DNA from 3 places in the Pseudomonas fluorescens group sp. PF-69 genome. Region 3 is predicted to be linked to each of the others. Evidence: predicted binding sites of a transcription regulator. Region 3 holds the regulator's gene; each other region holds the start of a gene.
What was found. Region 3 encodes sigma-54, which starts transcription at its own class of promoters, with help from an activator protein. Its sites were predicted from a motif close to ANTGGCATNNANNTTGCTNT; they were not measured.

Region 1 (7,105 bases), 5.3 Mb from region 3:
GAGCGAACTGGTGGCCATCGGCGGCATTCAACCCTTGATGAAACGCATGCTGGCAGCCGGGATGCTGCATGGCGATGTGCTGACCGTCACCGGCAAGACCCTGGCCGAAAACCTCGAGCACGTCCCCGACTACCCCGCCGGCCAGGACGTGATCCTGCCCTTCGACCAACCGGTCAAGAAGGACTCGCACCTGGTGATCCTGCGCGGCAATCTCTCCCCCACCGGTGCCGTGGCCAAGATCACCGGCAAGGAAGGCCTGCGCTTTGAAGGCACGGCACGGGTCTACCACGGCGAAGAAGATGCGCTGGCGGGCATCCTCAACGGTGAAGTGCAACCTGGCGACGTGATCGTGATCCGTTACGAAGGCCCCAAGGGCGGGCCGGGCATGCGCGAAATGCTCTCGCCGACCTCGGCGGTGATGGGCAAGGGATTGGGCAAGGAGGTGGCGCTGATCACCGACGGCCGTTTCTCCGGCGGCTCACACGGTTTTGTCGTGGGGCATATCACGCCCGAGGCGTTTGACGGCGGGCCGATTGCGCTGGTCGAAAACGGTGACAACATCACCATCGACGCCGAAACCCGACAGATCACGGTCGATGTATCCGATGCCGACCTGGCCGAACGCAAGAGCCGTTGGGTGCGGCCAGAGCCGAAGTACAAACGCGGGGTGCTGGCCAAGTACGCGAAGACCGTGTCCAGCGCCTCTGAAGGTGCCGTCACGGACAAATACCTCTAAAGCCGCCCTGTGCCCCGGATTTCCGGCTCGACCAATGACCATTGTGGGAGCGAGCTTGCTCGCGATGGCGTCGGCTCTGCCAGCATTGATGGTGGATGTGCTGACGCCTTCGCTGCGATGCGGCGACCCGACAAGCCAGCTCCGGTATCAATGCCCGCGGATGTAGTGTTCGAACTGCCGGATCAAGTCGGCCTGCTCGACAATCGCTTCCTTGACCAGATCGCCAATCGACAGCAAACCAATCAGCTCGCCATTCTCGACCACGGGCAAGTGACGCAAATGGCTGTCAGTCATGACCGCCATGCAATGCTCGATGCTCTGTTGGCTATCGGCCGTAATCACCGGGGAACTCATGATCGCCCGGACCGGCGTGCCGACTGACGAACGCCCCAGCAAAACGACCTTGCGCGCATAGTCGCGCTCGCTGATCACCCCGACGACTTCGCCCCTTTCGATCACCGGCAGAGCACCGACGTTCTTTTCGGCCATTTTCTTCACGGCCTCGAGCACCATGGCGTCCGGCGCGATGCTGTGCACCTGCTGGTTTTCCACGACCTTGAGCTTGAGCAACTGTGCGGCTGTCTTCATATCCGACTCCTGGTGTGAATGGCCTGAACCGTCAGGCCACCCCGACCTCCACGACCCCATCGTTCAACCGCACCGGCCAGACCCGCAGACGCTGTTGCGGGTACTCCAGGCAGGTGCCGTCCTCCAGGCGAAAATGCTGCTTGTAGATCGGCGACGCCACCACCAGATCGCCCTTGAGGCTGCCGACCAGGCCGCGACCGATGACATTGGCCCCCGATTGCGGGTCGTGGTTGTCGATGGCGTAGAGGTTTTTGCCTTCAACGCCCGGCAGGTAGAACAGCGCCACTTGCGCGCCGTCCAGCCACACCACCACACCGGAGTCATTCACCAGATCCTGCTGACTGCACACCGATTGCCAGACGGCTGAGGCACCGGTTTCAACGCGTTGGGTATTGGACTGAGTCATCAGACAGTCTCCTCGGTAACAGGGATCAGGTTGAGTTCGGCCGCCATGATCGGCCGGCGTTGACCACGTTCCTGGACAAAGTGAATGTCCGGGTCCGGGCGTTTGTCATTGACGAAGGTGCGGAAGCGCTTGAGCTTTTCCGGGTCCTTGAGGGCGTTGGCCCACTCGCATTCATAGCGGTTGACCACCAGCTGCATCTGCGACTCCAGTTCGGCGCCCAGGCCCAGGCTGTCGTGGATGATCACGTCCTTGAGGTAATCCAGGCCGCCCTCCAGGCTTTCGCGCCAGACCGAGGTGCGTTGCAGTTTGTCGGCGGTGCGGATGTAGAACATCAGGAAGCGGTCGATGTAGCGGATCAGGGTCTCATCGTCGAGGTCGGTGGCGAACAGTTCGGCGTGACGCGGACGCATGCCACCGTTGCCGGCGACGTAGAGGTTCCAGCCTTTCTCGGTGGCGATCACGCCGACGTCCTTGCTTTGCGCCTCGGCGCACTCGCGGGTGCAACCGGACACCGCGAACTTGAGCTTGTGCGGCGAACGCAGGCCCTTGTAGCGGCCTTCAATGGTCAGGGCCATTTGCACACTGTCCTGCACGCCGTAGCGGCACCAGGTGCTGCCGACGCAAGATTTCACCGTACGGGTCGATTTGCCGTAGGCGTGGCCGGTTTCGAAACCGGCTTCGATCAACTCGGCCCAGATGTCCGGCAACTCATGCAACTGGGCGCCGAACAGGTCGATGCGCTGGCCACCGGTGATCTTGGTGTAGAGGTCGTATTTCTTCGCGACCACGCCTATGGCAATCAGCTTGTCGGCGGTGATCTCGCCACCGGGAATGCGCGGCACCACCGAATAGGTGCCGTTCTTCTGCATGTTGGCCATGAAGGTGTCGTTGGTGTCCTGCAACGGCACCAGCGACGGGTCCATGATCGGCTGGTTCCAGCACGACGCGAGGATCGAGCCCACGGCCGGCTTACACACGTCGCAACCGGTGTGACCCCGGCCATGTTTGGCCAGCAGTTCTTCGAAGGTGATCACCCCTTCCACCCGCACCAGCGCATACAGCTCCTGGCGGGTGTAGGCGAAGTGCTCGCACAGGCTCTTGTCGACACTGACGCCCCGGGCGATCAACTCATGCTCGAAGACTTGCTTGAGCAGACCGGCGCAACCGCCGCAGCCGGTACAGGCCTTGGTCTGTGACTTGAGCAGGCCGAGGTCGGTGCAACCGCCGTCGATGGCCGAGCAGATGGCGCCCTTGGTCACGTTGTGGCAAGAGCAGATCGTCGCCGCTTCCGGCAAGGCGCCCGGCCCCAGGGTTGGAGCGCCTTCGGACGACGGCAGAATCAGCGCGGCCGGTTCGGACGGCAAGGCAATCGCGTTCTGCATGTATTGCAGCAGGGTGTCGTAGTAGCTGTTGTCGCCGATCAGCACCGCACCCAGCACGCGCTTACCGGTGGCGTCCACCACCAGGCGCCGGTAGCCGGCGCTCGTCTCGTCGATGAACTGGTAGCTGCGGGCGCCCGGCGTATGGGCGTGGGCATCGCCGATGGAGCCGACGTCGACGCCCAGCAGTTTGAGTTTGGTCGACATGTCGGCGCCCTGGAACGGCTCGGCCACGTCATCGCACAGCCGCGCGGCGACGCTGCGCGCCATCTGATAGCCGGGCGCGACCAGACCGAACAGGCTGCCATTCCAGGATGCGCACTCACCGATGGCGTAGATGTTCGGGTCGCAGCTCAAGCAGCTGTCGTCGATCACCACGCCACCGCGGGGGCCGATCTCCAGCGCACATTGGCGAGCCAGCGCATCCTGGGCGCGAATACCGGCGGAGAACACTACAAGGTCGGTTTCGAGGAATTCGTCGTTGGCAAAATTCATCCGATAGCGATAGTCCTCACCGGCGCTGATCGATTGCGTGGCGCGGGACAGGTGCACGCCGACGCCCAGGCGTTCGATTTGTGCCTTGAGCGCCAGGCCACCCAGATCGTCCAGTTGCACCGGCATCAGGCGCGGGGCGAACTCCACGACGTGGGCTTCAAGGCCCAGGCTCTTGAGCGCATTGGCCGCTTCCAGGCCGAGCAGGCCACCGCCGACCACGACGCCGCGCCGGGCATTGACCGCCGCCGCTCGAATGGCATCGAGGTCGTCGAGGGTGCGATAGACCAGGCGCGAATCGCCTTCAGCGCCTTCAATCGGCGGCACAAAGGGGTAGGAGCCGGTGGCCAGGACCAGTTTGTCGTAGCTGACACACCCTTGCGCGGTGATGACCTGACGACGCTCGCGGTCGATTTCCAGCACCGGCGCACCCAGGTGCAGGGTGACGCCGGGCGTCTGGTACAACGACGCATCGCTCAGCGCCAGCGACTCGGCGTCGCGACCGGAGAAGTATTCGGAAAGGTGCACACGGTCGTAAGCGCGCATCGGCTCTTCGCTGAAGACGTGCAAGCGATAGCGGTCAAGGGCTCCGCGCTCGATCAACTGTTCCACACAATGATGTCCGACCATGCCGTTGCCGATCACGACCAGCGTTTGCAGCTTGTTCAACGTGGCTACATTGGAATTCATAAACGACACCTGCCAAAGCCAATCACGGTAAAAAAAAGCAAAAAAAAACGCCTGAAACCTTGCGGTTCCAGGCGTCTTTGCCTGTTCTTTTGCGGTGTTGAAACCAGACGGCTATGCCTGATCCACCGATGTAGCCCACGACCTGTGCGGCCAGTCGATCGTCGTTGACCGAGAGGGCTGTCCCTCTTGTTCAGATGGACTTGAGGGGATCAATGCAGCCTTTGTGCCAGTTGGTGACGGACGCTTTGCGCGACAGGCGAAACTGGACCATCACGCGATGGAAATGGCCGTGCAAGGGTGGGTTAGAGGCGTTCCCTGCGGGATGAGAGGGTTCTGACGGCGAGTGATACGTGACGCCGGAGCACCCGACAAATCGCCTCGCACTGGTGCACGTCGTCAGCCACGGCGCTTTAAAAGTGCATCCAGGGAAGCGCTTCATCCAAACAAAACGGCCAGCTTCAGCAGGGCTGGAACTGGCCGTCAACGCGGTGCGCCCTTCGGGCCTGACCGGCGGTCTTGCGCTTAGAAAATCGAGATCGGGTAATCCACGATCAGACGGGTTTCGTTGTAATCCCCTTCCGCCTGATCGGTGTTGCCGCGGTGCCAGGCTTGGCGCAGTCGCAGCGACAAGTCTTTGGCTGGACCGGTCTGCACTACGTATTTGGCTTCGAAGTTGGTTTCGTGGTGCTTGCCGTCAGATCCATAACCATAGGCCTGATAGGCGCTGCCAACCGGCATGTGGGTGCCGTCGATATTGTCGCCGTTCAGGTAGCGCGTCATGAAGCTCAGCCCCGGCACGCCATAGGCCGCCATGTTCAGGTCGTAACGGGCCTGCCAGGATCTTTCGCCAGGGCCGTTAAAGTCAGAGTACTGAACCGAGTTGGCCAGGAAGATGGAGTCGGCCAAATCACCCGACTTGTTATTACCCACGGCCACATAGTCAAACGGGGTGTCGCCGTGAACTTTCTGGAACGCCAGTGTGACGGTATGAGCACTCAGGAAAGAGTACGCCGCCGCCAACGACCAGGTGGTGTTGTCGATGGCACCGGCATTGGACTGACCGGAATCGAGGGTGCGGTAGATATTGAAGTCCAGGTTCAGTGACTGATCGGCAGTGAACGGGATCGTGTAGTTGGCATTGCCATAGTATTGATGCCAGACGTCCTTGAGGTCCGACGCAAACAAGCTCATCGAAAAATTATCGGTCAGCGTGTACTTGCCGCCGAGGTAGTCAATGCTCTTGGCCGCCACGTTTGCATAACCGGCATACAGTTCATGGCTATTGTTGGTTGTGGCCGGACCGTTACTGGCGGTGAAGTGCCCGGCGTCGAGGTTCAAGCCTTCGATTTCACTGCTCAACAGGTTGAAACCGGTCGCCGTTTGAGGCGTGGCGCGAGTACCCGCCGTGGCCAGGACCGGGTTGTTTGGCTGCAAGTTGCCATAGTGCAGTTCAGTCTTGGAGAACCGGGCCTTGATCGACGCGCCTGCGCTGCTGAAATCATCCTTCGGCCGGCCGCTGTTGTCGACCGGCAAGTTGCCCGAGTACGCATCGCCTTTGCCACCGTCCAGCTTCACCCCCCAGTATCCGTACGCATCCACACCAAAGCCGACGGTGCCTTGGGTGAAGCCGGAGCTGAAGTTGCCTTGTGTCACTTGCAGCCAGTCCTGTTTGCGGCCCGCCGAATTCTTACCGTCACGATCATAATAAAAGTTGCGAAGTAGGAGGTTCAAACTGCTGCCTTCAACAAACCCCTTGGCAGTCGCCTGGTCTTCCACACCAGCGGCTGACGCTAGTTGACTAATACCCAGTGAGACACCTAGCGCCACCAAATTCCACTTCAAAGACATTGTTCGTTCCCCTGTTTTTTAATAGAACTGCCTCGTCTCTCAATGCGCAGTCAACAGGGTGCCCCCTGAAGTCAGGCCGTCAAAAGCGAACAGTTGTAAGTCAATGGCAGATAAGAAAAAAAGAGCTCTAGTCGCAATCTTTTGACTGCGCAGAGTGATACACCGTTTTATAACGGTTTATTTTTTATTACATGGCAGGCCCTAAGGCGAAAGACTTATAGCACTTTCGCGCCGAAACATTGATCCGGTTTCCCGTGAAAGTAATTATCAATTCCTGCAACAATTCAGGCTTATTACAAGCAGATGCCTTAGTCGCTTTGAGCGGGCTCGTTATATAGCCGAAAACACCCCGGCATTTGAGCTTGACTCAAATGTCCAATACTGTAGGCCCCGCGCCACAGAAGACGACGAACACGCCCAATCCAAGCGCACTCATGTATCCGCACGGTGTCCGCAAAGGCGCGATTAGCCGGGGTGTGAACGGCTGACCGCGACCATTTGGCGCATGACCGGCGGGCGACCGATTGAGCGCCACAGGGCAACAGTTTGTTAACATCCACGCGCTTTTTTTCGCCTGATGCGTCAGGCACTGTGGTTTTTCAGTGGTGACACAGGAAGCTTTTTTCCATGAGTACGTTGTATACCCGTCGCACCGTCCTGCACGGCATGGGCCTGCTGAGCCTTGGCCTGCTCGCCGGCTGTGATGACAGCAGCAAGCTGTCGTTCAAGTACGGCAAGGATCTGAGCGACAAGATCATGGGGCGTAACTTCAAGCTCAAGGACGCCCAGGGCGAGACCCGGATGCTCGGCAGCTACCGTGGCCTGATGCCGATGATCTTCTTCGGTTTCACCCAATGCCCTGCGGTGTGCCCGACGACACTGGCCCGCGCCGCCCAGGCCAAGAAGCTGATGGGCCGCGACGGCGAACGTCTGCAAGTGATCTTCATCACCCTGGACCCCGAGCGC
Region 2 (7,105 bases), 1.3 Mb from region 3:
CCGGCGCCCAGCAAGCGGGGCTGCGGGCGATCTGGTTCAACCCGGCCGGCAAGGGCTGGGAAGCGGACCGGTTGCCGGATGCCGAGATTCGCAGCCTGACCGAGTTGCCGGCGTTGCTGGCGAGCTGGACCAAGGCCTCGAACTGACAAGGAAACCTGTGCGAGCTTGCTTGCGATGAGGGCGCAACATTCAAAATAAAGGTTGCCTGACACTCCGCCATCGCGAGCAAGCTCGCTCCCAGAGGGATCACCACCGTTTTCATCTTTTTGTTTCAGGCATGAAAAAGCCCGCAGCGACGGCGTAATGCTGTTCACTTAAGCGGAGCAGCCTTACGGTCCACCGGAAATCGGGTTTTTGAAATTTTCACCGTCCTTGGCCTTGAAGGCCTTGGGCGGTGATCCAGAAACAGCCCGGCAACGCCTTTTCTTAGTTCTGCTAACCGTCTACCCGTCGCCGAAACGGGATTGGCCGCAGCCATCACGATCAACTGCACGGCGATGTACTGGCAAGCCGGCTTGAATCGGATGTCCGACGGCGCTCGGCCAAACGCCACTGCTGCCTGACTCGCCTCCCGGCGAATCACGTTGTAAGCCAGCAACAGCCCCCATACTTCCTGGTAGATCAGGTCGACTTTTTTGCTGCGCAAGGTCACTGCGTTCTGCTGCATTGAGCTTTTGATATCCCTGAAGCCCAATTCGATTTCCCAGCGTTCTTGATACAACGCGGCAACGGCCTTTGTGCTGTAGGTCTTGGCCGGCAACGATGTCATGACTGTTTTTACTTTGCCTTGAATTTCATAACTGACTTCACGCGCCTCCCAGTGTGTAGGAAGAGTCGGATTTCGCTTTCTGGCTTGCGGCGACACTTTCATACGCACCAAACGATCGTTGTGGTTGTAACGAGCTACCTCCTCGCAAACCAATCCCTTTTTTGCCGGAATTAGCCAATGGCGGTGATTGCCGTCGCCGCTCAGGCTGAGCATGAGATCGGCGCTCCAGAATCCCTTATCGAACAGCGTCACGGAGTGGTCGGGAATCTTCTGCAAAAACTCATCGGCCAGACGCATTTCGCTGCGTCGGTAAGGGCTAAGTTGTGCATCCAGGATCAGGTGCGAACGCACATTCATCAGCGCCACCAGGCGCAGCATGGGAAAGGGAGTCTGGCGGTCGGTCGAGGTGTTTCCAGAACCGAAATGGTCTCGCAACTCAGGTGTATCCGGCGTGCGCAGAAGCGCACCATCGACCGCAAATACTTGCAAGTCCTGCCAGGCATCATCGGGATAGCGCTGCGCGCCCCATTGAGTGCCAGTTTTGCGAAACAACCACTCAACCGGGTCGGCCCCAAGCCGCTTGCGGGCCTCGGTCACACCGCTACGGGCCAACAGATGGTCAGAAGCCAGGCCTTGGGCGCAGATGTTCAAACGCCGGGCGACTTCATGAACAGGTTCGTCGCGAAACAATGCCATTCCGAGCACCAGCCAGAGCACTTGGTCGGCAGGCAAGCGACGCCGCCGGATAGTGGCCTGGCTGGACAAATCCAGCGCAGACGCGACCCACTCGATGGGAATATTTTGAGTGAAAGTGCTCAAGTCACAGAAGTTGAAAAGGTCGCCGAGGTCGAGCAAGTCCTGTTGAACAGACATAAAAAATCCGATGCCAGAGGTCTGGCATCGGATTTTCTAGGAAGCCCGGCTTTGACTCAAATGCTTAAGTGAACAGCATTACGCAGCGACGGCGGGCTTTTTCAGCAAACAAGGAAACAGGCTTAGATAGGCCGGCTGCCGTACTTGTTATCAGGCTTCTTGGGAGGATCGGCGACCACATTGGCCTCCACTTCCTGAACCTTGCCGCCACGAGCCAGGAACTCTTCCATGGCCTTGGCCAGGGCGTCGCGTTCCTTGTTCTTGGCTTCGACACTTGGCAGCTCATCGACCGATACCGCTGCCTTGGCTTTGCCTTTGGCGGTCGGAACCGGCGCATCACCGCCCTCATCTTCAGCGACATCTTCCGCCGCCGCTTCCAGACCTTCTTCGGTTTCGTCGTCGCCTACTTCGAGGTCGTCGTTTTCCAGATCATCGTCGCTCATGTTCTACCTCATGACTTGCGAAAAGCAGATTAGTTATAGCCCAGCTTTGCCCTCTGTCGAAGGCTGCCGGAAAAAAATCAACAGCCGCTGCTGACCAGCGGTTATGCCCCTTCACCGTGCACGGTGGCGAGGACTTTACGAGCACCGCCGTGATCACGGTGCTCGCCCAGATAAACGCCTTGCCAGGTCCCTAACGCCAATCGGCCTGCCGATATCGGCAGACTGAGCTGACAGCCAAGCACACTGGCCTTGAAGTGCGCCGGGAGGTCGTCCAGGCCTTCGTCGTTATGCTCATAGCCGTCTGCTCCTTGTGGGATCAGACGATTGAAAAACCGTTCGAAGTCGCGACGTACCGCCGGATCGGCGTTCTCGTTGATGGTCAACGACGCCGAGGTATGCTGTAGCCACAAATGCAGCAGACCAACCCGACACGCCCTGAGTTCAGGCAAGCCGGCGAGTAACTCGTCCGTTACCAGATGAAAGCCCCGGGGCCTCGCCCGCAGAGTAATCAGAGTCTGTTGCCACATACAGTTCTCCGCACGTTCGGGGCGCATTCTAGCGCGCTCTGGGAAAAAACAAAGGCCCTAATATTCCTTCAATCCTGTAAGCCATCGGCGGCACAAAAACCCGCGTCGCAAACAGTGCAAAAGCTGTCAGAAAAAACCTTTCAGCGCTTCCCTTAACGACAAAATCCGGACAAAAAAATGCCCGGCAAGCCGGGCAAGTTTTCTCATGCGCGTGCTTACAAGTTGTAGCCGCGTTCGTTGTGAAGCGCCAGATCGATACCGACGGCTTCTTCTTCCTCGGTGACACGCAGACCCATGACGGCATCCAGCACCTTGAGAATGATGAAGGTGACGATCGCGGTGTAGATCACCGTGAAGCCCACGCCTTTGCATTGAATCCAGACTTGTGCGGCGATGTCGGTGACGGTACCGAAGCCACCCAGGGACGGTGCAGCGAAAACACCGGTCAGGATTGCACCGAGGATACCGCCGATACCGTGCACGCCGAAGGCGTCCAGGGAATCGTCATAGCCGAGTTTGCGTTTCAGGGTCGTGGCGCAGAAGAAGCACACCACGCCTGCTGCCAGGCCGATCACCAGAGCGCCCATAGGGCCTACGGTGCCGGCCGCCGGAGTAATGGCCACCAGGCCTGCAACCACACCCGAAGCGATGCCCAGTGCGCTTGGTTTGCCGTGGGTGATCCACTCGGCGAACATCCAGCCCAATGCAGCAGCGGCGGTTGCGATCTGGGTCACCAGCATCGCCATGCCGGCAGTGCCGTTGGCCGCCGCAGCGGAACCGGCGTTGAAACCGAACCAGCCGACCCACAGCATCGCCGCACCCACCAGGGTATAGCCAAGGTTGTGCGGCGCCATTGGGGTAGTCGGGAAGCCTTTACGCTTGCCCAGCACCAGGCAGGCAATCAAACCGGCCACACCGGCGTTGATGTGCACCACGGTGCCACCGGCGAAGTCCAGCACGCCCCAGTCCCACAGCAGGCCGCCGTTACCGGACCAGACCATGTGCGCAATCGGTGCATAAACCAGAGTGAACCAGACGCCCATGAAAACCAGCATCGCGGAGAACTTCATCCGCTCGGCGAAGGCACCGACGATCAGCGCCGGGGTGATGATGGCGAAGGTCATCTGGAAGGTGACGAACACCGCCTCAGGGAACAGGGCCGCAGGGCCGGTCAGGCTGGCAGGGGTGATGCCGGCGAGGAACGCCTTGCCCATGCCGCCAAAGAACGAGTTGAAGTTGATGACGCCTTGTTCCATGCCGGTGGTGTCGAACGCGATGCTGTAGCCATAAATGACCCACAGGACGCTGATCAGACCGGTAATGGCGAAGCACTGCATCATCACGGAAAGAATGTTTTTCGACCGAACCATGCCGCCGTAGAACAGCGCGAGGCCGGGAATGGTCATGAACAGCACGAGGGCTGTCGAGGTCAACATCCAGGCGGTATCGCCGGAGTTGAGGACTGGAGCCGCCACTTCGTCTGCCGCCATGGCCAGGCCGGGCATTACGATGGACAACAGGGCTCCTAGCCCTGCGAATTTACGCAGAGTCATATTGTTTTCTCCTGGGGCGTTGGGTTTGTGGCGGCTTAGATTGCGTCGGTATCGGTTTCGCCGGTACGGATGCGAATCGCCTGTTCCAGATTGACCACGAAGATCTTGCCGTCACCGATCTTGCCGGTGTTGGCGGCCTTGGTTATCGCCTCGATAACCCGGTCGAGATCCTTGTCGTCAATGGCGACATCAATCTTCACCTTTGGCAGGAAATCGACCACGTACTCCGCGCCACGATACAGCTCGGTGTGTCCCTTCTGCCGACCGAAGCCTTTGACCTCAGTGACGGTAATGCCCTGCACGCCGATCTCGGACAACGACTCGCGCACATCGTCCAACTTGAACGGCTTGATGATGGCAGTGACTAGCTTCATGAAAACTCTCTCCCGAATTGGTGGACTTGCCCCAGGAAAACAAACCCGTCTCAAGTCTAAGCGCAGTGCCTGGCTTTGTAACGCATCGTCGACCTTACTTGCCCGTCCGACGCCAGCTACCCGCTCCTTACGAAACACTTCCCGTGCTCCGCTTGGCGCACTGCATTCGTCACATCGACTGCATCAGTGCATGGGTCACTACGGTCTAAGCAGAAAGCTTGCCATCTCCACAAAACGTACTGTTTTCAAGCCTTTACCAGCAGATGGCAGCGACTTCGCAACAACACCGCACGGGTTACGCACAACAACGGTGCGATGCCGTCCGTCCCCATGCGCGAAAAGCGTGCATCCTTTGCCCGCGAAATGACTATAGACACTGCGTGATACACTGCCGGCCATTGTTATCAGGACCTTTCCCATGCTCGCGCCCAAAGACTTCCTCGACGCCCTGACAGGCACCGCCTCCCGTCTCTTCAGCGGCGACACCCCATTGCCGAAAAGCGAAATCGAAAGCCAGTTCAAGGCCCTGCTGCAAAGCGGCTTCAGCAAACTGGATCTGGTGAGCCGGGAAGAGTTCGATAGCCAGATGGTCGTGCTGGCGCGGACGCGGGCACGGTTGGAAGCACTTGAAACGAAGGTCGCGGAGATGGAAGCGAAGCTCAATCCGCCTGCCGAATAACGTCTCCCTCCTCAATGGTTAACCCCATCACGCCGTGTAAGCGAGCCTGCTCGCAACAAGGTCGTAACGACCGTCAGATTTATCTGTAGGAATTGCCGAGACTGCTGGCTTCAAGCCCGCAAGAGTCCCGGCAACATCCTACGAACCTCTCATCCGCCGTCTGATTGCGCCGCAAATCCACCCTTTCTAAGCTCAGCTTTCAAATGACTCATTTGAACGCGAGCGCTGAATCCGCACGAAAAAAATATAGCCCGCAGTGAATATTAGTTATTGATACCAATGGAATGTTCATATCACCACAAGGAGTAACACCCATGAAAACATACACGTCTTTAATTGCTGTTCTTGCATTGACGGCACTTCACACAAACCCAGCTGTCGCCGGACCACCCGTTACAGTTACCTTCAAAAACCTTGGAACACAGACTGCTACGTATATACCCACAACCAACAATGAACTTATTACAAAAACAAACGCAGAACCCACTCCAAAAACCACCATAAATGCAAATAGCTCGGAGACTTACACGGTACAAAGCCAGACATCCCCTGACTACAACCACGCTAATTTGCGATATAAAATCGGCGCAAAAAGCTGTGTATATCTATCTACATTTGTGACGACCCCCGGCCCAGGCGGAAACAAAATCCCAAAGTGGAATAATACAGCCACTCCCAGCGGTGGTGCTACCTGCACCATAAGAGCAACCAGAACAAACCCGTCCACCTTTGCTTGGTCAGTAGAAATCACGATGAAGTAAAGAACGTCGCGGGCCTCGATAGACCTTCCGCCCTTGCCAACAGGTAATTTTTTCGGCAGGTCATATCTGACTTATAAAAACAAAGGAGCAGCAATGATGATTAATTCAACAAGCAATCCTGGAGTTGAAAGCGGTCTAGCACTGACTGGATCAAAAATGATGACACTCAATCCTGATGGAAATACAGGCATCAACCAGAAAACTTCCCAAGCCCCAGCTGATGTAAGTCGCAGCACTACTGTTTCCACGATGGCGAATCAATTAAGCGAGGCCTCATTACGTGCTCAGGCCCGAGATGCACGCCTGACCAGAGTGGAGCTGGAGTCGCTGGCTAGAAACACAGTCAATGAGCTCCTAAGCCCGTACTATACTGCAAACAAATTGAAACACGACACCGAAGTTCCTGACACAGACGACCCCACGTTATTAGCACGCGCCGAAAAAGCAACTTTATATACAAGAGGACTGGCCAGTAATCCATTTTCGGGAATGCCGGCGGATCAACTGGCTTTAATTACATACGATGACAGCGGCACGTTTACCGTCAATGAAAGACGGGCAGCGCTGGAAGAGTCAGACAAACAAGAATTCGCATGGAGGCAAAAAGTTGTTGCCGAGGCAGAGCATGAATACAACACCACCGGAAAACTGACCAAATTCTTCCAAAGCGTCCTTGACCATTACAAAGGCTTACCTCAAATAGAACAAGCAGAGTACCCGAGCGACTACGAATCCAGACTTAATGATTTGATAGCTTTAGACTTTAACTACTTGACGCATGTCGCAGAAGGCAAAAAGAAGATCGACATAGAAAGCTTTATACTAAAAATTCTAAAGGGTGATAGCAACCTGCCTGACGACGAACATTCTTCCTCAAAGCAGCCTCAGCCAAACGAGAGATCCTGAGCCAGCCAAGTAGGCCACCTATATTTTCCCACACGCAGCAATGCAAGAACTGACACTTTCCACCAACACTAGCGCATCGCACATCAATGTCTCTTCAAAGAAATTAAACGATGGAATGTTTGTGGCGAGGAGCGCTCCCCTCGCCACAGAATCAATACGCTGCCCGTGGAACGGCGCAACATCCTGCGAAAGTTTGTTGCCCGGGTCATCACACCGAAAC
Region 3 (7,105 bases):
AATTGCTGGCGATCAGCCTCCGGGTAGTCGATGACGAACTTTTCCAGGACTGCATCGTCGCCAGCGATCAGGCGATCACGCCAGCGCTCCAGGTTATGGAAGCGTTCGTTGTATTGGCGAGTGGAGGCATCGAGTTGATCGAGCAAGACCAGAATGGCGTCAGTGTCCTGATCGCGCATCAGTTTGCCGATGAACTGGAGGTGCCGTTTACGCGCGATGTTCGCCGTGTGCTTGGGCGCATCGGCCAAGGCCCGGCGCAAAGCGTCGGTCAAGGGCAGTTTTGCCAGCAAGTCAGGCTTGAGTGTCGTAAGGCGTTCGCCAAGGTCAACCAGAGCATGCAGCTCGCGTTTGACCTGGGATTTGCTTTTTTCTCCCGTATCGAGGGAGTCGTCGTAAGAATCAACCATGGTGGCCGTCCGCAAAGAAACGCCGCCATGATAACCAGTCGGGGGCCGCTTGTCCGGCCCGGTCGCTCGATGACCTATACCGAAAGCAGAATTTGAGTGGAGAACAGCATGAGTGCAGTTGAAAGCGTCGGCCCACAAGCGTTGCCGGCACTGCAAGAACAAGTCGAGCAGATCATCGCTGAAGCCAGGCGCCAGGGGGCCAGTGCCTGTGAAGTGGCGGTATCCCTGGAGCAGGGTCTGTCGACTACGGTGCGCCAGCGCGAAGTCGAAACCGTCGAATTCAATCGTGATCAGGGTTTTGGCATCACCTTGTACGTTGGCCAGCGCAAGGGTTCGGCCAGCACCTCGGCCAGCGGTCCGGAGGCGATTCGTGAGACCGTGGCCGCCGCCTTGGCCATTGCCAAACACACCTCGGAAGACGAAGCGTCGGGCCTGGCGGATGCCGCTCTGATGGCTCGTGACGTTCAGGATTTCGACCTGTTCCACCCATGGGATATCACACCGGAGCAGGCAATCGAGCAGGCGCTGGCCTGTGAAGCGGCCGCATTTGCTGCCGACAGCCGGATCAAGAATGCCGATGGCACTACGCTGAGCACCCATCAAGGCTGCCGTGTCTATGGCAACAGCCACGGTTTTATCGGCGGTTATGCGTCGACCCGGCACAGCCTGAGCTGCGTGATGATCGCCGAGGCCGATGGTCAGATGCAGCGCGATTATTGGTATGACGTGAACCGCCAGGGCAATTTGCTGGCTGATCCGGTGAGCATTGGCCAGCGTGCCGCACAACGGGCGGCAAGCCGTCTCGGCGCGCGTCCGGTGCCAACCTGCGAAGTGCCGGTGCTGTTTTCCGCGGAGTTGGCCGGTGGTTTGTTCGGTAGCTTCCTGTCGGCGATTTCCGGCGGCAGCCTGTACCGCAAGTCATCGTTCCTTGAAGGCACCCTGGGTCAGAAGCTGTTTCCTGAATGGCTGACCATCGATGAGCGTCCGCACTTGATGCGTGCCTTGGGCAGCGCGGCCTTCGATGGCGATGGTCTGGCGACTTACGCGAAGCCGTTCGTTGAAAAGGGCGAGCTGGTGTCTTACATCCTCGGTACTTACTCCGGTCGCAAGCTCGGCATGCCGAGCACCGCGAATGCCGGAGGCGTGCATAACCTGTTCGTCACCCATGGTGATGAAGATCAGGCGGCCTTGCTGCGTCGCATGGGGCGTGGCCTGCTGGTGACCGAATTGATGGGGCAAGGCCTGAACATGGTCACGGGCGACTACTCCCGTGGCGCGGCCGGTTACTGGGTCGAGAACGGTGAAATCCAGTTCGCGGTCCAGGAAGTGACCATTGCCGGCAACATGCGTGACATGTTCAAGCAGATCGTTGCCGTGGGTAACGACCTGGAGCTGCGCAGCAACATTCGTACGGGTTCTGTGCTGATCGAGCGAATGACAGTGGCGGGCAGCTAAACCCGCTCGTCACAAAAAAGGCGCGCCACCTGATTGGGTGGTGCGCCTTTTTTATTGGGCTACTGAGCGGGTTTGGTCTGGATTGGCGTTTACTCGCCTTCGTCGAAATAACGGTTGATCAAGTCTTTCAACGCATCCAGTGCACGTTGCGCGTCTTCGCCTTCGGTGCTGATGTAGATTTTGGTGCCCTTGCCAGCCGCGAGCATCATCATTGCCATGATGCTTTTGCCGTCGACCGTGGATTCCGGAGTGCGTCCGACTCTGATCGTGCAGTCCTTGAACTCACCGGCGACTCCGACGAATTTTGCAGAAGCACGGGCATGCAGGCCCAGCTTGTTGATGATTTCGATTTCCTGAGCAGGCATCGCGGTGTGAATCCTTTAGCTGAGGTCGCGGTGGCGAACCTGGACGTTCTTCAGGGATTGTTGCAGCGTCTTGCCTAAACGTTCGGTCAGGTAGACGGAGCGGTGATGCCCGCCCGTGCAGCCAATGGCAATGGTGACATAGGCGCGGTTGCTGGCGGCAAAGCGGGGCAACCATTTGAGCAGATAGGTGGAGATGTCCTGGAACATCTCTTCTACATCCGGCTGGGCTGCGAGGTACTCGGCAACGGGTTGATCAAGCCCGGACTGCGCTCGAAGCTCGGGTTTCCAGTAGGGATTGGGCAGGCAGCGCACGTCGAATACCAGGTCGGCATCCACTGGCATGCCACGCTTGAAACCAAAGGACTCCACTAGGAATGCCGTGCCGGGTTCCGGCTGGTTCAGCAAGCGCAGTTTGATCGTATCCCGTAGCTGATACAGGTTGAGGTTGGTGGTGTTGACTTTGAGATCGGCAAGGTCGGCGATGGGGCCGAGCAGGCTGGTTTCATCGTTGATCGCTTCAGCCAGCGAACGATTGGCACTGCTCAGCGGGTGACGACGACGGGTTTCCGAAAAACGCTTGAGCAAGGTTTCTTCGTCGGCATCCAGGTACAGAACATCGCACTGGATATGCCGGCTGCGGACTTCTTCGAGCAATTCGGGGAATCGCGACAAGTGACTTGGCAGGTTGCGTGCATCAATGGACACGGCCACCAGCGGCTGTGCCAGTTCGGTGTGGATCAATGCGCGTTCGGCGAGTTCCGGCAGCAACCCGGCGGGAAGGTTGTCGATGCAGTAGTAGCCACTGTCCTCGAGTACATCAAGGGCGGTGCTTTTACCTGAGCCGGAGCGGCCACTGACGATGATCAAGCGCATGGTTACTGACCGTTTTGCTCGTCCAGGACAACCTGATACAAGGCTTCATTGCTCGGGGCGCTGCGCAGTTTTTCGCGCACTTCCTTGCGGTCGAGCATGCTGGCAATTTGGCGCAAAAGCTCCAGGTGCGCATCGGTAGCGGCTTGCGGGACCAGTAGAACGAACAACAGGTCAACCGGTGCGCCGTCGATGGCGTCGAAATCTATGGGGGCATCGAGGTGCATCAGGGCACTGATGGGTGAAGAGCAGCCCTTCAGGCGACAGTGGGGAATGGCGATGCCGTTACCAAAACCCGTCGAGCCGAGTTTTTCACGGGCAATCAACGCCTCGAAGACATCTTGCATCTCCAGATCCGGCACTTCCCGGGCGATCAGGTTGGCAATTTGTTCGAGGGCTTTCTTTTTACTGCCGCCCGGCACGTTCACAAGGGAACGGCCGGGGGTCAGGATGCTTTCAAGTCGGATCATGGGTTGGGGGTGTTAACGACCGGTAGCGCCCTGTAGGAGGCTCTGGGTCTTTTCCTTATGCTTTTTGAGTTGTTTATCCAGCTTGTCGGTCAGTGCGTCGATCGCCGCGTACATATCGGTATGTTCCGCGTTCGCGACCACTTCATTGCCGGGAATATGCAGCGTGGCTTCGATTTTCTGCTTCAACTTTTCGACGGTCATCGTGACCTGTACGTTGGTGATCTTGTCGAAGTGCCTCTCTAACCGTTCGAGTTTTTCGCCGATGTAGGTGCGAAGAGGTTCGGTCACTTCCAGTTGGTGTCCACTGATGTTGACTTGCATACAGCTTCTCCTTCGTTGCCAGTGCATAAAGCGGTAGATCAAATGATCTACCACTGGAACGCTGTGGCGTGGCTCTACATCAACCGCTTGCGTTCGCTCGAAGGCGCGATCCCCAGGGATTCGCGGTACTTGGCGACGGTGCGGCGAGCCACCTGAATGCCTTGTGCCTCCAGTAAACCAGCGATCTTGCTGTCACTCAACGGCTTTTTCTGATTTTCCGCGGCAACCAGTTTTTTGATGATCGCGCGGATCGCCGTGGACGAGCATTCGCCGCCTTCGGAGGTGCTGACATGGCTGGAAAAAAAGTACTTCAGTTCATATATGCCCCGAGGGGTATGCATGAATTTCTGTGTGGTCACCCGTGAAATTGTCGACTCGTGCATGCCAACCGCCTCGGCGATGTCATGCAGGACCAGCGGTTTCATGGCTTCGTCGCCGTATTCCAGGAAGCCGCGCTGATGCTCGACGATCTGGGTGGCAACTTTCATCAGGGTTTCATTGCGGCTTTGCAGGCTCTTGATGAACCAGCGGGCTTCCTGCAACTGATTGCGCATGAACGTGTTGTCGGCGCTGGTGTCGGCGCGACGCACGAAGCCGGCGTACTGGGCGTTGACCCGAAGACGCGGAACCGATTCCTGGTTGAGTTCCACCAGCCAGCGCTCGTTGTCCTTGCGCACGATCACGTCGGGAACCACGTATTCGGCTTCAGTGGATTCGATTTGCGAGCCCGGGCGCGGATTGAGGCTCTGAACCAGTTCGATCACCTGGCGCAGCTCATCTTCCTTGAGCTTCATGCGGCGCATCAGCTGGCTGTAATCGCGGCTGCCGAGCAAGTCGATGTAGTCGGTGACCAGGCGCTTTGCTTCGGCGAGCCAAGGAGTTTTAGCTGGCAACTGGCGTAATTGCAGCAGCAGGCATTCGCCCAGGTTGCGGGCGCCGATCCCGGCGGGTTCGAATTGCTGGATACGGTGCAGGACGGCTTCGATTTCGTCCAGCTCGATGTCCAGCTCCGGGTCGAAGGCTTCGAGGATCTCCTCGAGCGTCTCGTCCAGGTAGCCCTGATTGTTGATGCAATCGATCAGGGTCACGGCGATCAGGCGATCGGTGTCGGACATGGGCGCCAGGTTCAATTGCCACAGCAAATGGCTTTGCAGGCTTTCACCGGCCGATGTGCGGGTGGTGAAATCCCACTCGTCGTCATCGTTGCTCGGCAGACTGCTGGCGCTGGTCTGGTAAACGTCTTCCCAGGCGGTATCGACGGGCAGTTCGTTGGGGATACGCTCGTTCCAGTCGCCTTCCTCGAGGTTATCAACCGTCGGTGCGCTTTCCTGGTAGGAGGGTTCCTGAATGTCGGGGTTGGGTTTCTGTTCGACGTTGTCGGCCAAGGGGTCGCTGTTATCGAAGTCGTCGCCTTCTTCCTGGCGTTCGAGCATCGGATTGGACTCCAGGGCCTCCTGGATTTCCTGTTGCAGGTCCAGGGTCGACAATTGGAGCAGGCGGATGGCCTGTTGCAGCTGCGGTGTCATCGTCAGCTGCTGGCCCATTCTCAAGACTAGCGATGGTTTCATGGCAGGGGCTAAACACCTTATTCGCCGGCGCACATGCGCCATCCACTACAGGGCGCCGGAGCGCCAAACATAAGCAAATTATATGCCTGAAACTGAAGTGTTTGCCTAGAGCGCTGTAACAATAAAAAAGTGTTGATTTTTTATCGAGACAAGCGCTCGGTCGACTAGCCAGACACCTCGGTGCTTACAGGCGGAACTCATGGCCCAAATACACTTCCTTGACCAGATCGTTGGCCAGGATGGTTTCAGCGTCGCCTTCGGCGATCAATTGGCCATCGTTGACGATGTAGGCGGTTTCACAGATGTCGAGGGTTTCACGGACGTTGTGGTCGGTGATCAGCACGCCAATGCCTTTGGCCTTGAGGTGATGAATGATCTGTTTGATGTCGCCGACCGAAATCGGGTCCACGCCGGCGAAGGGCTCGTCGAGGAGGATGAATTTCGGGTTGGTGGCCAATGCCCGGGCGATTTCCACGCGGCGGCGTTCACCACCGGACAGGCTCATGCCGAGGTTGTCGCGGATGTGGCTGATGTGGAATTCCTGCAGCAGGCTTTCCAGCTCCTTGCGGCGACCGGCTTTGTCGAGTTCCTTGCGGGTCTCGAGGATCGCCATGATGTTGTCGGCGACCGAGAGTTTGCGGAAGATCGACGCTTCTTGCGGCAGATAGCCGATACCGGCCTTGGCGCGGCCGTGCATTGGCTGGTGGCTGACGTCCAGGTCGTCGATCAGTATGCGGCCCTGATCGGCCTGCACCAGGCCCACGATCATGTAGAAGCAGGTGGTCTTGCCGGCACCGTTAGGGCCTAGCAGGCCAACGATCTGACCGCTGTCGATGGACAGGCTGACATCACGGACGACCTGGCGGCTCTTGTAGCTCTTGGCCAGATGCTGAGCTTTCAGAGTTGCCATTACTGGGCCTTTTGCTCGTCGGTTTTCTTCTTCGGCTGGATCACCATGTCGATGCGCGGACGCGCTTCGGTGACCTTGTTGCCTGTTGCACGGCCAGCGCTCGCAAGCTTCTTGACGGTGTCGTAGACGATTTTCTCGCCCTGGGTGGTGTTGTTGTCCTTGTCGACGACTTTGGCGCGATCGATCAGTACGACGCGGTTTTGCGCGGCGTGGTACTGGATGGTCACTCCCCAGCCCTGGACGGGCTTGGTGTCGCCCTGGGCTTGCAGTTGTTCGAAGTAGGCGAGATTGCCCACAGAGGTCACCACATCGATATCGCCGGTCGGCGTGCGAGTGATGGTCACGGTGTTGCCGGTGACTTTCATCGAGCCCTGGGTAATGATCACGTCACCTTTGTAAGTGGCAATGCCATTCTTGTCGTCCAGTTGGGCGTCATCGGCTTGAATGCGGATAGGCTGCTCTTGATCGTTCGGCAGAGCCCAGGCGCTCAGGCTTCCCAGTGCTGCGACCAGACTGAGCAAAATAGGGAGGGTTTTAACGAGCCTCATACTGTCCTCTTACGTTCGAAAGCAGGTGTATCCTGCTTTCTTTCAAATACGCTTTCATTCCGGTACCGGTCGATACGCCGCCAGCGCCGTCGATTCTAACGGGTTGCTCGGTCTGCGCATATTGCTGCTGCGGGAACACTGTCATTCGAGTGGTGGTGATCAGGGTTCTGCGGTTTTTTTCGTCAAAGCGC

Region 1: a site for sigma-54 is predicted at 4,503-4,522, ahead of nirB (nitrite reductase large subunit NirB). Genes of this name have one in related genera too.
Region 2: a site for sigma-54 is predicted at 4,746-4,765, ahead of glnK (P-II family nitrogen regulator). Genes of this name have one in related genera too.

Annotation. Positions count from the first base shown of each region.
Region 1 is NZ_JBTMNC010000001.1:5,858,716-5,865,820, forward strand. Features, by position in the region: gene ilvD (dihydroxy-acid dehydratase) at 1-736, shown strand, start outside; gene ACX3YF_RS27295 (CBS domain-containing protein) at 884-1,324, opposite strand; gene nirD (nitrite reductase small subunit NirD) at 1,356-1,730, opposite strand; gene nirB (nitrite reductase large subunit NirB) at 1,730-4,291, opposite strand; gene ACX3YF_RS27310 (OprD family porin) at 4,814-6,139, opposite strand; gene ACX3YF_RS27315 (SCO family protein) at 6,767-7,105, shown strand, end outside.
Region 2 is NZ_JBTMNC010000001.1:1,786,530-1,793,634, reverse strand. Features, by position in the region: gene ACX3YF_RS08160 (HAD family hydrolase) at 1-146, shown strand, start outside; gene ACX3YF_RS08155 (IS4 family transposase) at 311-1,642, opposite strand; gene sutA (transcriptional regulator SutA) at 1,765-2,085, opposite strand; gene ACX3YF_RS08145 (secondary thiamine-phosphate synthase enzyme YjbQ) at 2,187-2,612, opposite strand; gene ACX3YF_RS08140 (ammonium transporter) at 2,828-4,165, opposite strand; gene glnK (P-II family nitrogen regulator) at 4,201-4,539, opposite strand; gene ACX3YF_RS08130 (accessory factor UbiK family protein) at 4,958-5,218, shown strand; gene ACX3YF_RS08125 (hypothetical protein) at 5,533-5,979, shown strand; gene ACX3YF_RS08120 (hypothetical protein) at 6,073-6,885, shown strand.
Region 3 is NZ_JBTMNC010000001.1:528,270-535,374, reverse strand. Features, by position in the region: gene yjgA (ribosome biogenesis factor YjgA) at 1-407, opposite strand, end outside; gene pmbA (metalloprotease PmbA) at 516-1,862, shown strand; gene ACX3YF_RS02515 (HPr family phosphocarrier protein) at 1,952-2,227, opposite strand; gene rapZ (RNase adapter RapZ) at 2,243-3,100, opposite strand; gene ptsN (PTS IIA-like nitrogen regulatory protein PtsN) at 3,103-3,567, opposite strand; gene hpf (ribosome hibernation-promoting factor, HPF/YfiA family) at 3,580-3,888, opposite strand; gene ACX3YF_RS02495 (RNA polymerase factor sigma-54) at 3,963-5,456, opposite strand; gene lptB (LPS export ABC transporter ATP-binding protein) at 5,641-6,366, opposite strand; gene lptA (lipopolysaccharide transport periplasmic protein LptA) at 6,366-6,914, opposite strand; gene lptC (LPS export ABC transporter periplasmic protein LptC) at 6,901-7,105, opposite strand, start outside.